Limibacter armeniacum: one gene and its partner. The protein of the gene in region 2 interacts with the protein of the main gene of each other region in a pairwise test. Links are inferred from orthologs where the notes say so. Each region holds a gene or a part of one and is shown on either strand. Other genes may lie near its edges. The genes, in order: rlmN and ftsZ.

The links.
Region 1: the proteins of ftsZ (region 2) and rlmN interact in binary tests that used the Escherichia coli proteins (3 or more experiments, as listed by UniProt). The link is inferred for Limibacter armeniacum from one-to-one orthologs.

Annotation. Positions count from the first base shown.
Region 1 is NZ_JBAJNO010000009.1:3,315,922-3,323,517, reverse strand. What follows is about bases 2,070-5,021. They hold rlmN (23S rRNA (adenine(2503)-C(2))-methyltransferase RlmN), read right to left. Parts: upstream 4,098-5,021; coding sequence 3,042-4,097; downstream 2,070-3,041. Other genes in these bases: V6R21_RS31535 (hypothetical protein), read right to left, coding at 4,314-5,021; V6R21_RS31545 (lipoprotein signal peptidase), read right to left, coding at 2,155-2,805. Outside these bases: V6R21_RS31550 (ribonucleoside-diphosphate reductase subunit alpha), read left to right, coding at 1-2,029; more of V6R21_RS31535, read right to left, coding at 5,022-5,912; gyrA (DNA gyrase subunit A), read right to left, coding at 6,308-7,596.
Region 2 is NZ_JBAJNO010000009.1:1,497,404-1,504,930, reverse strand. Bases 2,544-5,426 are described here. They hold ftsZ (cell division protein FtsZ), read right to left. Parts: upstream 4,842-5,426; coding sequence 3,246-4,841; downstream 2,544-3,245. Other genes in these bases: ftsA (cell division protein FtsA), read right to left, coding at 5,241-5,426; V6R21_RS24000 (hypothetical protein), read left to right, coding at 2,544-3,137. Also shown: V6R21_RS24010 (TonB-dependent receptor), read left to right, coding at 1-815; V6R21_RS24005 (hypothetical protein), read left to right, coding at 856-2,136; more of V6R21_RS24000, read left to right, coding at 2,316-2,543; more of ftsA, read right to left, coding at 5,427-6,557; V6R21_RS23985 (cell division protein FtsQ/DivIB), read right to left, coding at 6,815-7,527. UniProt on the Escherichia coli protein: Essential cell division protein that forms a contractile ring structure (Z ring) at the future cell division site. The regulation of the ring assembly controls the timing and the location of cell division.

The DNA of each region.
Region 1 (7,596 bases), 1.8 Mb from region 2 along the record:
TGAAAATGCTGCCCTTATCTCAAAAGATGCTTACGAAGTAATACGTGCCAATGCAAAGCGACTGGATGAAGCAATTCATTACGACAGGGACTATGATTTTGACTACTTCGGCTTTAAGACCTTAGAAAGGTCTTACCTGCTAAAAGTTGATGGAAAAATTGTTGAACGTCCTCAACACCTTTTTATGCGGGTTGCCATTGGGATTCACCTAGATGATGTTGAAGCAGCTATTGAGACATACAACCTTATGTCCCAAAAGTGGTTCATTCATGCAACTCCTACACTTTTCAATGCAGCTACACCAAAACCTCAAATGTCCTCTTGCTTCCTTGTAGCGATGCAGGAAGATTCCATTCCAGGCATTTATGAAACATTAAAACAGTGTGCTTTGATCTCACAGTCGGCAGGCGGTATTGGACTGAATATTCACAATGTGAGAGCCACTGGTTCTTACATCAAAGGTACCAATGGCACATCCAATGGTATCATTCCTATGCTGCGTGTATTTAATGATACAGCACGTTATGTAGATCAGGGTGGAGGTAAGCGCAAAGGTGCATTTGCTGTTTATATTGAACCTTGGCATGCTGATATCTTTGAATTCCTTGACCTGAAGAAAAATCATGGTAAGGAAGAATTACGTGCTAGAGACCTGTTCTACGCACTGTGGGTCTCCGACCTTTTTATGAAACGTGTGGAGAACAATGAAGAGTGGTCTTTGTTCTGTCCAAATGAAGCACCTGGATTGGCAGACTGCCATGGTGAAGAGTTTGAGAAACTTTACGAAAAATACGAGAGAGAAGGAAGGGCACGTAAAGTCGTAAGAGCACAAGACCTTTGGTTTGAAGTAATGGAGTCTCAAGTGGAGACTGGCACACCATATATGCTGTATAAAGATGCAGCCAATGGCAAATCCAACCAACAAAACCTTGGTACTATCAAGTCAAGTAACTTGTGTACAGAAATCATTGAGTATACATCAAAAGACGAGGTTGCTGTATGTAACCTTGCTTCGCTTTCATTACCTAAATACGTCACTGAAGAAGGCAATTTTGACCATAAACGCTTGTACGAAGTAACAAAAGTGGTCACTCGAAACCTCAATAAAATTATTGACACCAATTACTATCCTGTTCCAGAAGCAAGAAACTCAAACCTACGTCACAGGCCAACTGGTTTGGGGGTACAAGGACTTGCTGATGTGTTTTTGAAACTCCGTATGCCATTTGATTCTGAAGAGGCTAAAGGATTAAATGAAGATATTTTCGAGACCATTTATTTTGCTGCTATGGAAGCGTCTATGGAGCTGGCTCAAGTGCAAGGACCTTATGAGTCATATGAAGGCTCTCCTGCTTCTAAAGGCACCTTCCAGTTTGATATGTGGGGAGTAAAACCGAAGTCAGGCAGGTGGAATTGGGATGCTCTCAAAGCACAAGTGAAGCAACATGGTATCCGAAACTCCCTGTTATTAGCTCCGATGCCAACAGCATCTACTTCTCAAATTTTGGGCAATAATGAATGTTTTGAACCATACACTTCCAATATCTACAGCAGAAGGGTACTTTCTGGTGAGTTCACCATTGTAAACAAGCACCTGCTCAAAGATTTGGTTGAAATGGGAATTTGGAATGATGACCTAAAAAATGAACTGATTGCCAATAATGGCTCCGTTCAAAATATCAGACGCATTCCTCAACACCTCAAGGACCTTTATAAAACAGCTTGGGAAATCAGTCAAAAACATATCATTGATATGTCGGCTGACCGTGGGGCATATATCTGTCAGAGTCAGAGCTTGAACGTTTTCATTGAGAACCCTAACTTCGGCAAACTGACTTCCATGCATTTCTATGCTTGGAAAAAAGGTCTTAAAACAGGTATGTACTACCTAAGAACCAAGGCTGCGACCGATGCTATCAAATTTACCGTAGACACACAGAAGCTATCACAGTCACAAGCAGAAGAAGCTCCTGTATCAGGTCAATCCTGTTCTTTGGATGATCCAGATTGTATGTCTTGCTCTGGTTAATAGCTACAGGATAAACTGATTCTCTATACAACTGTGATTTATTAGGGAATTATAGATATAGAAAAGCCGTCTATCAGTATTTTGACAGACGGCTTTTCTTATTTCTTTATCTAACAGGAAGTAAATTACTCACTCTTTCCTGCTATTTCTCTGTTCATTTCCAATGACTCAGTAGCTGCTTTTTGCTCCTCTTCATGTGCTGAGAATTTTTTCTGGAAAACCAGAATAAACAACACTCCCAAGAAAATTGCCGAATCAGCTATATTGAATACAGGGCTAAAGAATATAAAGTGATTTCCTCCCACTACAGGTACCCAAGATGGATAAGTGCTTGACACCATTGGGAAATAAAGCATATCAATCACTCTACCATGGAACCAAGGAGTTGGAGAATTAGGAATCACATTTCCATCAATCAATACTCCATAAAACACACTGTCTATCACATTACCAAGTGCTCCACCTAGAATCATTGCCAAACAAACCAAAAAACCCCAATGAGCCTTTCGTCTTGCTAAGTAGGCAATTGCATAAGCGATACCACCTGATGCTACTATGCGGAACAAGGTAAGGATCAGTTTGCCAAACTCCATGTCAAACTGCATTCCGAATGCCATTCCTGGGTTCAATAGGTAATGAAGGCGAAACCAGTCTCCCAATACGTTTACTTCTCCAAGTGGTCCCATTTCCATATTGAAATGCACCAACATTTTTGAAGCTTGGTCGATCAGGATCACCAGCAATGCCACCAAATAATATTTTTTATATTTCTTCATCTAAAAAGTAGTTGTTCTTTTCAATCAGGTTTAAAGCACGCTCTATCAACCCTTGATGTTACAAAAGTTAAAGTGCCTGTTGTTTACGATTCCCTTATCAGAGACAATAAAAACAGTTAAAGCGTTCCCTGTTTGTATGTAAGGGTTCCAAAAAAGTATTAACAGGCGCCTAATTTAACCAACATCCTCTTAGGATAGAAATGTTTTTTTGCTGAAACTCCTAAATTCAGATTTCACTAGGCCTTAGCTTTATTTTTGTTAGCCAGCTGACCACATGCTGCGTCAATGTCTTTACCTCTACTACGGCGTACATGAACATTTACTCCTTTCTTGCGCAAGTATTCGGCAAACTGATCAATCTTGTCCTTTTCAGCATTCAGGAAATCTGCTTTGTCAATTGGATTGTATTCAATGATATTCACTTTACAAGGCAAATGCTTACAGAATCTGTAAAGTTCATCCGCATCTTTAAGTGAATCATTAAAATTATTGAATACGATATATTCGTAAGTAACTGGGCTTTTTGTCTTGGCAAAGAAGTACTTCAGTGCATCTCTCAAGGCTGGCAAGCTGTTCTGCTCATTGATTGGCATAATCTGGTTACGCTTCTCATCATTGGCAGCATGCAACGAAAGTGCAAGGTTAAACTTCACATCCTCGTCTGCTAACTTACGGATCATCTTGGCAATACCAGCCGTTGATACCGTGATACGCTTGGCTGACATTCCCAATCCAAGGTCTGAGGTGATATACTCAACCGACTTCAATACGTTAGCATAATTCAGCAATGGCTCTCCCATACCCATATACACGATATTGGAAAGGTTCATCCCGTAGTTATCTTGTGCTTGCTTATTGATCTCAACCACTTGGTCATAGATTTCGGCAGCATCAAGGTTTCGCTTACGGTCCATATACCCTGTCGCACAGAACTTACAGGTCAATGAGCACCCTACTTGAGAAGAGATACAGGCAGTCATACGGGTGTCAGTCGGAATCAGTACACCTTCTACCAAATGTTCATCATGCAACTTAAAGGCTGACTTAAATGTACCATCGTTACTGTGCTGCATGTCAGCTACAGAGATAGGTGCAAAAAAGAAATGCTCTTCCAACATCTCTCTTGTCTTTTTTGAGAGGTTTGTCATCTCTTCAAAAGAGCGTGCTGATTTCTTCCAGATCCAATCCTGAACCTGCTTGGCTCTAAACCCTTTCTCCCCGTTTTCCTCCAGAAACTGTTTAATATCCTCCGGAGACACTTTCCTAATATCTTTCTTCTTGATTACTTCCACTGTGTGATTCGATGATTTAATTGAATGGTGCAAAGCTACACATAAAAGGTTACAACCTGACAACCATTCAGCTATTTCACCATTGTTGATCTCTAAAACTATTCAATCAAAAAAAACCTGAACCTAGTAAATAAGTTCAGGTTTTTTTGTGAATTATACTAAACCAGCCTAAAAACCCTAAACAGGTGATTATAACCAGTTTAATGAAATGTATAATTATCTCAGCTCATCTGCTTTTTTCAGAGCAGCTTCAGCCTCGTCATATTTCTTAGTCAGCGTGTAGATTCTAGCCAACAGCTCCCAGTACTTTGCTTCGTCTGGCTTCACGTCTTTCGCTTTAGTTGCCAAAGGCTCTGCTTTTGCAGTCATTTCAGCAATCTTACCTTCCAGCTCAGTCGCTTTTGCTTTGTCTTTGAAAGAGCCGCTTGCACTTCTTGGCAGGTCGTTCAGCTCTCTGTTGTAAACTGTTGCTCTGTTGTAGTACAGTGCACTTGCATTGTACAGACCATCAGTGTTCTCAGGGTTGATAGACAACAGGTTGTCGTACTGAGCAGCAGCTTTGTCAAAGTACTCTTGGCTTTTTGCCATATCGCCATCTTCTCTAGCTTTCTCAGCAGACTGGTCATAAAGAACAGCCAAGTTGAAGTTCAGCATTTCATCCTTAGGCTTAGCAGCCAATTGTGACTCGATAGATCCAATTGCATCGTCAAGTCTGTCCAGTCTTGCATAGTAAGAAACAACTTGAGCATTCAGTGTTTCGTCTTCTGGCATTACTTCCAGACCTTGTTTAGCAACTTCCAAAGCTTGAGCGTAAACCTCATTTGCTTTTTCTTGAGCAGCTTTTACATCTGACTCAAGCTTAGCCAATTTTGCTTTTTCCTCTTCCAATTGCGCTTTTGCATCAGCAGCAGCTTTCTTGTTTTCAGCTGCTTTTTGAGCAGAACCTCTGTAACGCTTACCAGCGCCTTTACCGTAGTAATCAGCTCTTTCAGTAGCTTGCTCAAGCTCTTTATTCAGCTTCTCGATGTTACCTTTTGCTTCTTTGATGTCATACTGCTTAGAAGAGATTTCTTCTTCGTAAGGAGCTGCTTTCTTAGAAACAAAAGTAAGCTCTTGGTAATACATGTTAGGATCAACAAAGTCCAAAGCTTTCAGCTTGTTGATCAACTCCACTGTTTTTTCTTGTGCAGCAATAGCCTCTTCGTCTGAAGCCTCACCTGCTACAGTAGCAGCAGCATAGAAAGCGTATTTACCAGCAGTTGTATCTTCTGGCTTTACATTAAATGCTCTTTCCAAGTTTTCCAATGCAGCTTGGTAATCATTTTCGTTGAATGCGTTAGCACCTGCTTGGAAGAAGTGGTTGTAAAGAACATCGTAGCTTGACTGTCCACCTTTCAGCACGTTTGCTGGCGCCTCAGGGTTGAACACTTCTTGGTATACAGAGCCTTTCTCCTCTTCTACCTCTTTGATTTTAAGGTAAGAAGCTTTTGCTTGCTCGATATACTCATCTACTTGCTCTTCAGGAGTTTCTTCTGAAGTAGCCAATGCAGTGTATGCATCGCCTAGCTCTTTCAATGTTTTAGCACTCGCAACTTCAGGTTGTACTTTATCAGTTTTACCTTTTGCTTTGTACTTTTCGTTTTTAGCTGCAACTTTTGCAACTTCTTGATCAGCTTTTTCCTGCACTGCCTGCAGGTCAGCTTTAAGTTCCTCAACAGATTTTTGTGGTGCAGCAGGAGTACCGTTCTGCGCAAATGATGTTGATAATACTGTTACAGAAAGCAACAGTAAAAAAGTGATTCTTAGGAGTTTCATAGAAAATTATACTTTTCTTAAATTATATTGCACTTTTTTAAAAGGTGTTCGCAAAACTAGCAGAAAAATACATAACTATTGATGACAAATAACATTATTTTAACCCTCCAAGTTGTTCTTTTAACACGTTTTAAAGCTTTGTAAACCCCTTTTATCCATTTAAAGTGTTCTGTCATTAATCGTGACTATCATTAAAACCCGATCTTTAAGTTAAAGGGTTTCAATACCTTCCTAATATTGAATATATCACACATCTTATAGACACTGTTATAACACACCAATAGAACAGTTTAATTTCTGGGAATTAAGTTTTCTCCAACAAAAAAAGGACTACTAGAATACCTAGCAGTCCTTTTGGGCTTTGAGACACTTTATTGTCTCTCAAAAATATTCGCTTACTCTTCTTCTTCAGAGGCAGTATTTTCTGCTGAAGGATTCTCCGTTTCTGTTGAAGGAGTTTCCAACACTTCACCTTCTTCAAGGATCTCCTCTTCTTTTTCAAGAGCATTTACTTTTTCTACTGAAGAAATCTCATCTCCATCATTCAGACGGATCAGTTTAACTCCTTGTGTCGCTCTACCCATGACACGCAAGCCTTCAACAGCCATACGGATCGTGATACCAGACTTGGTAATAATCATCAAGTCCTCTGCATCAGTAACCGTTTCGATTGCCATCAGGCTACCTGTTTTTTCTGTTACCTGCATCGTCTTGACACCTTTACCACCACGGTTTGTGATACGGTAATCCTCAATTGCAGTACGCTTTCCGTAACCTTTTTCAGATACCACAAGCAACGTTGTTTCAGGATCACTGATACATTCCATACCAACTACCTTATCCTGATCGCCTTGCAAAGTAATCGCCTTTACACCTGTAGCAGTACGTCCCATTGCACGAACTTTCTCTTCAGGGAACCTGATAGCAAGACCAGACTTAGCTGCCACAACAATATCGCTGCTGCCATTAGTCATGCTTACATTCAGTAGCTTGTCTCCTTCATTGATATTGATCGCTGCAATACCACTTGTTCTTGGACGTGAATAAGCTTCCAGCGTAGTCTTCTTGATGATACCCTTCTCCGTACACATTACTAGGTAATGGTTATTTACGTAGTCAGGATCAGTAAGCGTTTTCACACTGATGACCGCCTGTACATTCTCTTCAGGAGAGATTTCGATCATGTTCTGAAGTGGACGTCCTTTGGAAGTCTTGCTACCTTCTGGCAAGCGGAATACTTTCAGCCAGTATACTTTACCTGCATTGGTAAAGAACAACAGGTAGTTGTGGTTTGTAGCCAAGAATAGGTGTTCTGTGTAGTCATCACTTTTGGATGCTGCACCACGTGAACCTACACCACCACGTCCTTGCTGTCTATATTCTCTTAGTGCTGTACGCTTGATATAACCTTCTTTAGAGATGGTAATGATCATTTCTTCATCAGGAATCAAATCCTCGATTTCCAGATCATCTGCATTCATCTCAATCTCAGAACGTCTTTCATCACCGTATTTATCTCTCAGCTCTACCAGTTCGTCCTTGATGATACCCATACGCATCTCCTCACTTGCCAACACTTCTTTCAAGTAAGTTACTTGCTTGGTTACTTCATCGTACTCAAGCTGAAGTTTCTCTCTTTCCAGACCTGTCAGACGTTGCAGACGCATATCCAGAATCGCTTTAG
Region 2 (7,527 bases):
ATTTGATCAATGGTTCCAACTATAATGTAGATTTGAAGTATGAGGTTTTTCCGAACCGAGATGAATTGCTTTCTATAGCTGTTTTTGGAAAAAGACTGGATGATCCAATAGAGAAAATAGCCATCTCCGCAACAGAGACACGCTACTCTTTTGCCAATATTAGGCAGGCATCTGTTGCAGGAGTGGAAGTGGAGCTGAATAAAAGGTTGAACAACTTATTCAGTAAAAAATCTGAACTGCTGAGTCATTTTATTTTGGGCTTTAATGCTACAGCACTTTATACCCGTACTGACTTGCGGGATACCGACACTCAAAACACAGAAAAAGAAAGAAAGCTGCAAGGCGCTTCCCCATACTTGATTAATGCTGACTTAGGGTACGAGAGCGATTATTTGGGAGGAGACCTCAATACCATTTTTACCATAGCATATAATGTATTTGGTGACCGCATCTTTGCAACAGGGCAGCGGGGAACAAGTGATATTGTGGAGAGGTCATATGGAACATTAGACCTGATTTGGCAAAATACCATCAGGGAACGTTTCGGAGTGAAAATTTCCGTTAAGAACCTCACAAATCCGACAATTAGAAGAGAGCAGGAATTTGGTGAGTACATCCGCTATGATGCAGATGGCAACGTGATTGGTGTGGATGATCGTATTCCGTTCACTTTCGGTACTGACCCAGCTGATTGGCCCGACCAGCAAGCCATAGGTGTAGTTGCTACTGACAAGGTAGGAGAGTTTACACGTACTGTGGAGTCCTTCAAAAGAGGTATTAATATCTCAATAGCCCTTTCATATAGTTTTAAATAAGACCATAACAATTCAACCAAATCTAAAACAGTTTTAATCCATGGAAATGCTAAGAAAATTCTTTCCGATAGCACTTTTAGTCACAGCTATTTCCTTTACAAGTTGTGACGATGACGATGGCGGAGATAATAATGGAGGTGGAGGAGGTAACGGTACGCTTGCAGAGCAGGCTGAAGCAAGCGGTAACATTGTGACAAGTGATTCTTCTTCTACAGGAGCTACTTCCTTAGAAGACCTGTTCAATGAAGACTTTTCCGAAGGAAATAGTTGGGCAGTAGGTACTTCTTATCAGGGATTGTTTGCTGAAGGTGAACTTACAGCTGAAGAAATTGAGGAAGCCAAAGATGGAGGCAACGTCAAGAGTGGAGCCATTACGGCAGATGAGACTTGGTCAGGGGTTGTGATTTTGGATGGAGCTGTCTTTGTAGACGAAAACGTTACATTGACGATTGAAGCAGGTACCAAAGTCGTCGCAATTTCTGATGGAACAATCGACTATTTATTGGTGAGACAAGGTGGAGTAATCAATGCAATTGGAACAGCTGAAGAGGTAATTGTTTTTACTGCGGTTGATGATGAAAATAATGACGGAACTTATGAAGCTCCGACTAGGGGTGATTTCGGTGGACTCTTGCTCAACGGTAGGGCTAGTATCAATAATGGTGATTCAAATGGTGAAGCAGCTGCAGAGGTGGATGTAGATGAGGCTTACGGTGGCAGTGATGACGCTGATAACTCGGGAACACTACAATATATCCGTATCGAGTACTCAGGAAACCAAATTGACCCTGAGACAGAACATAACGGATTAACCTTGAACGGAGTGGGGAATGGAACAAAAATAGACCATATCCAGATATTTCAGGGAAGAGACGATGGTATAGAGTTTTTTGGTGGCACAGTTGAGATGAGTGACATTGTGGTCATTGGTTCTGGTGATGATCAGGTAGACTGGACATTTGGGTGGAGAGGTACCATTACAAACTTGTTGGCAATTGTGGCAGAAGATGGAGGGCATAGAGGAATCGAAGGAGACAACCAAAACGAAAATAATGCAGCAACTCCTTTCTCTGAACCATCAATTACCAATGTGACACTTATAGACTTGAACGAAGGTGCTGACAATGATGAAAATGAGGCGGTCCTCTTGAGAGTAGGAACCAAAGGTGTTATCGAAAACTTACGTACCGAGGGTTTCAAAACAGGTATCAGAATAGTCAATGACCAAACACTTCTGAATGTAATTGATGATGACCTGAATGTGGAGAGCAGTATCAATGACGATGCAGATAATATGACAATTTTTGAAGGGGATAGTTAATATCTCAATGTTAATTTAATATGAATGGTTTTTAAAGGTCTTTCTACTTGAAAGACCTTTTTTTAGCTAAAAACACTTAATGTAGCTACACTTTCTTTTCTCAATGTTAATTTAATGTTACATAAATGTTTATATTGTAACGTAAATGTTAATTAAATCTGAAGAGAGAGGAGGAAGTCATGAAAAAACTTGTGCTACTGTTTGTATCCATTTGGGTAATGTTGAGCTGTCAAGCAGCTCAAGCACAGTCGTTTGTAAAAAACGAGACTTCCTCCATGCTCGAGTATTTTGTTTTAAATAACCCTGATGAAGCATGGAATACAGATGAACTGTATGTGTTTCTAGCTACGGAATCAGGTATGTCTGGAGAAACCTTGACAGACATCAAGAAAGACTTGAATAGCTTTATTGGTTATTTGAAATCAAAGAATGAGAAGTATAAAAAGGATGAATCCTTCCTTAAGTTGGTATTCAAGGAAGTCCAGAAACGATACTTAAAAAGCTATACACCTGTCAGCACATTTGCCAATACCATGCAATATGGAAAATACGATTGCCTGACAGGGACTATGCTGTATGCAGTCATACTGAAAGCACTAGATTATGACTTTGCTGTATATGAAACGAATTACCATGTTTACTTGAAAACGCAGACAGAAGAAGGCAAGGTAATCCTGTTTGAATCGACAGACCCATACAAAGGGTTTGAGAGCAGTGATTACAGAATCAGTAAGCGTGAGAAAGGATATGCCCTTAGACAGGGAGGTAGTTTTAGTTATACAAAGTCAATCCATCAGGTAGTATCCTTGAAGGAGTTAGCCGGGTTGCAGTATTTTAATTTGGCGGTTGAAAGCTTTAATAATAGAGACTATGATACTGCCTTGCTTGATCTGAAAAAGACAAGTGTATTTTATTACTCCAATAGGTTGACAGAAATTGAATTGTTGATTCTGGCAAGTAACGGGCTACCAATGAATGACTCGGAAGTTGTGAAGTGGTAGTCGGAAAGACCTTAATTAAGATAAAAAGAGAAAACCTCCGAAATAAGAAAACCCCTTTGAAAAGTAATTTTCAAAGGGGTTTTCATTTATAAGTTTCTTGGGTAATACCTAGTCTACATTGTCATGTAAAAACTTGTTGTCACCTAAGATATCTTTCTTGTCATTGACATTCAGTCTGGACTGTTCCGACTCAGAAGAGTGCGGTACATCCTTCAGTTTAATTCCTCTTCGAATGTAGGCAGGAGTCTCCTGTTTTTCTTTCAGTTCCTCATTACTCCATTCATTGACAGAAACAGAACTCAAATAGCTGCTGATCTGGTGACGACCTTTCGGTGTCGTCTGTTCTTCAGCTTTTTTCTGCTCTGAAGCCTGATTGTTTTCAATGATTTCGTAATCCTCATTCAGGTTATAAACCTTTTTAGCTGGTTGCTGGGGAGCCGGAGTTGGATTGTCCTCTTTCTTAGCTTCAACAGGCTTTTGTGGCTGTTCAGGCTGTTTTTCTTCTACTTTCACCTCAGACACTACAGGCTCAGCCTTAGGTTGTGGTTGCTGTACTACTGGACGCTCCTCCTCAGTCGATGGTCTCGTCTGAGTTACTTTACTGCTCGACTCCCCGCCCCGAAAAAAATCATCGTTGCCTGTAGGGTATACGGATGACTGAGGTCCTGTCGGACTTGTCTTACGTTTACCTGTATTTAGGTCGATAACCTCTTTGGTTTTCAGGTTGTCGGCATGCTCGAAGCCTGTCGCAATAATGGTAACATTCAGCCCTTCACCCAATGACTCATCTTGTGCAACACCAAAGATCATCTCGGCATTTTCACCTGCCTGTTGCTGGATGTATGCAGTGATTTGCTCCAACTCTTCCATTTGGAAGTCGTCATAGTCACTTACCACAATACTCAGCAGGATGTACTTGGCATTGTCAATATTGGTATTGTTCAGTAGAGGTGAGGTAATAGCACCTTCAGCCGCTCTGATAGCTCTGTCTTCTCCAGATTCAGTTGCTGATCCCATTACGGCAGCACCTGAGTCTTTCATTACCGTGTTTACGTCCTCAAAGTCCACGTTGATGTAGCCATCAACTGTGATAATCTCAGCGATAGACTTAGCACCTTTGGTCAGGACGTTATCTGCCTGTGCGAAAGCTTCCTTCATAGAAGATCTTCCGTAAACATCTCTCAATTTGTCATTGAGGATAACCAAGACAGTGTCACAATATTTCTTCAGCTCATTGATACCTTCAATCGCACGCTTCTCCTTAGGCTTGCCTTCAAACTTAAATGGCATCGTTACAATACCTACTGTAAGGATGTCCATGCTTTTGGCAATCTCAGCAATAACAGGAGCGGCACCTGTTCCGGTACCTCCACCCATACCAGCTGTGATAAACACCATCTTGGTGTTGTCTCCCAACAGGGCTTTGATTTCGTCCTGGTTTTCGATTGCAGCCTCTTTACCGATCTCCGGCTTGGCACCTGCGCCTAATCCTTGGGTAAGCTTTGTACCCAATTGAATCTTGTTAGGTATCGGGCTTGATTGTAATGCTTGTATGTCCGTGTTACAGATATAAAAGTCCACATCATGTATACCCATTTCATACATGTGCTTTACAGCATTTCCACCGCCACCACCGACGCCAAACACTTTGATGATCTTAGAAGGTCCGCTTGTCGGTATATCAAACTCGTAGTTAGTATCCATATAAACGTTTGTTTTGAATCTCGATCAGATAAAAAAGCATTCCAGTTTATCAGCAAAAGCTGTATAGCCGTTCATAGTATCGACCTCACTGTTAATCAGTTTGGTGTTGTAGTTTGAGCTGAAAAGTTCCTTGCTTTTAATCGGGAAACAATATAATAAATTGAATACCAAAATTAATAGTATTTCAGTTCAAATACGTTGAATGGCTTATAAATCTTGTGGAAGAGGTGCGGAAAATTTGCAGGATATCATCGATCACGCTGATTATCAGTGTGATCGATGATATTAAATTTAATAGAAGCTAACGGCTAGAAATATACGTTTTAATAACAGCTGTTGTAACACTTTGTTTTTTGGAAACAGTTGATACTGACCAATTAAAACATATGTTTTACTCTGTTAATAACTTCCCTGATCGTCAAAATCATCAATCAGCAAGTCCTTCGCTTTGCGGAGCATGCTGGAGAAGAAGTTGTTTCCGGCGTGAGCAGAAGTGTCAGAGATTTTAGCATCCTGTAGGTTGGCGTCTTTCAATTGCCCAGGACGATCGTCTTCTCGTCCGTCCAATGGCTTGAAACCAGCCAATACCAATCCTACAGCTGTGGAGTATTTAGGGCTTTTCACCTCTTCACTCTTACACTTGCCAAGGTATTCGTTTGGATAGCCAATACGTGCATCAAGACCAGTTTTGTATTCAACCAGTTGTTTCAGGTTCTTGAGCAAAGCTCCTCCACCTGTAAGCACGACACCTCCAGCCAATCTGTTTCTATAACCAGAACGTTCGATCTCAGCCATAATCAGCTCCACGATTTCTTCCATGCGGGCTTCAATGATATATGACAGGTTCTTGATCGAAATTTCTTTGGCAGGCCTGTTACGGATGCCCGGAATCGAAACGACTTCTGACTCTGAAGCTTCATCAGGAAGTGATTTACCAAACTTCACTTTCAGCAGTTCAGCCTGATGCTGCATTACAGCACAGCCCTGCTTGATATCTGAAGTAATGATATCACCACCAAATGGAATCACTGCGGAGTGACGCAGAATACCGTCATAGAAGATGGCAATGTCTGTCGTACCGCCTCCAATGTCTACAATGGCTACACCTGCTTCCTTTTCCTCTTCACTCAGTACGGCAAGGCTTGAAGCAATAGGCTCCAAAATAAGCTCATCAATTTCAAGGCTTGTACGTTCCACACAACGCTTGATGTTCTTGATGGCATTTGAGCTAGCTGTGATCAGATTGAACTCAGCTTCCAGCTTGATACCTGCCATACCAACAGGATCTTTAATATCTTCTTCGTTGTCAACCGTGTAATGTTGAGGCACTACGTGGATGATCTCCGTACCTGGATCCGTGACAATTCTGTACATGTCATTGGACAGGCGGTTTACATCTTCAATACTGATCTCATCATCTTTACTTAGTCGGGTAATACTTCCGTGCTGAACAGAAGAGCGGATATGTTTTCCCGCAATACCAACATTGACAACGTTTATTTCAATTTGAGAATTCTTTTCAGCGTCTTTAATAGCTTCTTCGATCGCGATAGTTGTACGGCTGATATTGCTTACGACTCCGTCTTTTACCCCTTCTGATGCAGCACTGCCCAATCCAAGGATTTCCAGTTTTCCGTATGCGTTCAGTCTACCTACCACCGCACATACTTTGGTAGTTCCGATGTCCAGACCTACTATAATTTTATCATCAACCATCTTGTGATCTGTTAATTGGGGTTTCGTTCAATCTCTTACAGTGTAAAAGACCTAAGAGCAAGTAGGTTATTATTCTCGCTTTAGCCCTCTGAGGGTGCTTGCTTACTCTTATGTCTGGCAGCGTACAGTTTTTAGCTTTAAAATGGACTTTCGTCCGTTCATCAGCCTATTGATCGTTAGTATGTAAAAACTTTTCGGGAAAAGGCACTAAAAAGTGTACCGCTTCTGCAAAAGTACAATTTAATTCAATCTATTTCTTATTTACAAACTATTTGGTCTTTATACTGTAATTTAATGGTGTTGTAGTAATTCCAACCCATCTTAGGAATGATTTCATTGTAAAATACACGAAGCTTACCAAGTTTTCTTCGAAACCCTTCAGCAGTCCCCATTTCTATTACTTCTTTACCTACTTGTGTGTAGGCTGTGATTTCCATTTGGCTGTTAAGGTCAAGTTGCGTGAGCTGCGCCTGCCAGAATTTATCTTGTCCCAAAAAGGAGATCATATCAAAAAGATGCTGCCCCTCTTCTGTATCAAAATAACCTTTCTTGAATAATTTGCTGGCTCCTGAACCTGTAACTAGCAATACCCGTGCCGTGTATTTATTAGAAAGATCCAATAACTTCCGTTCCTGATTAATGTAGGCAGATTGTCCGTTACCTGCAATAATTCGGGCTATAGGCCTGTCTTGATATACATCTATAATCATGTTTCCTTGTATATCCTTAGAGACCTCAGCTTTCTTGATGAAATCAACCGCTTCTAGCTTTTGCTCAATTTCTTTTAGGGAAGGGCTTTCCTCGCTTTCCCCGTTTCTTTCTACGCCAATCTTGTTGATAAGGTCACGGATCTCTGTATCATTGATAAAGTTGGATTCGTACTTGTTGTTGATATTGATCACAAATTCACTGATATCAGTTTGTTTGTGGCTGATCAGTGAGTACGCACCCAACAATACGATGAGGCAAA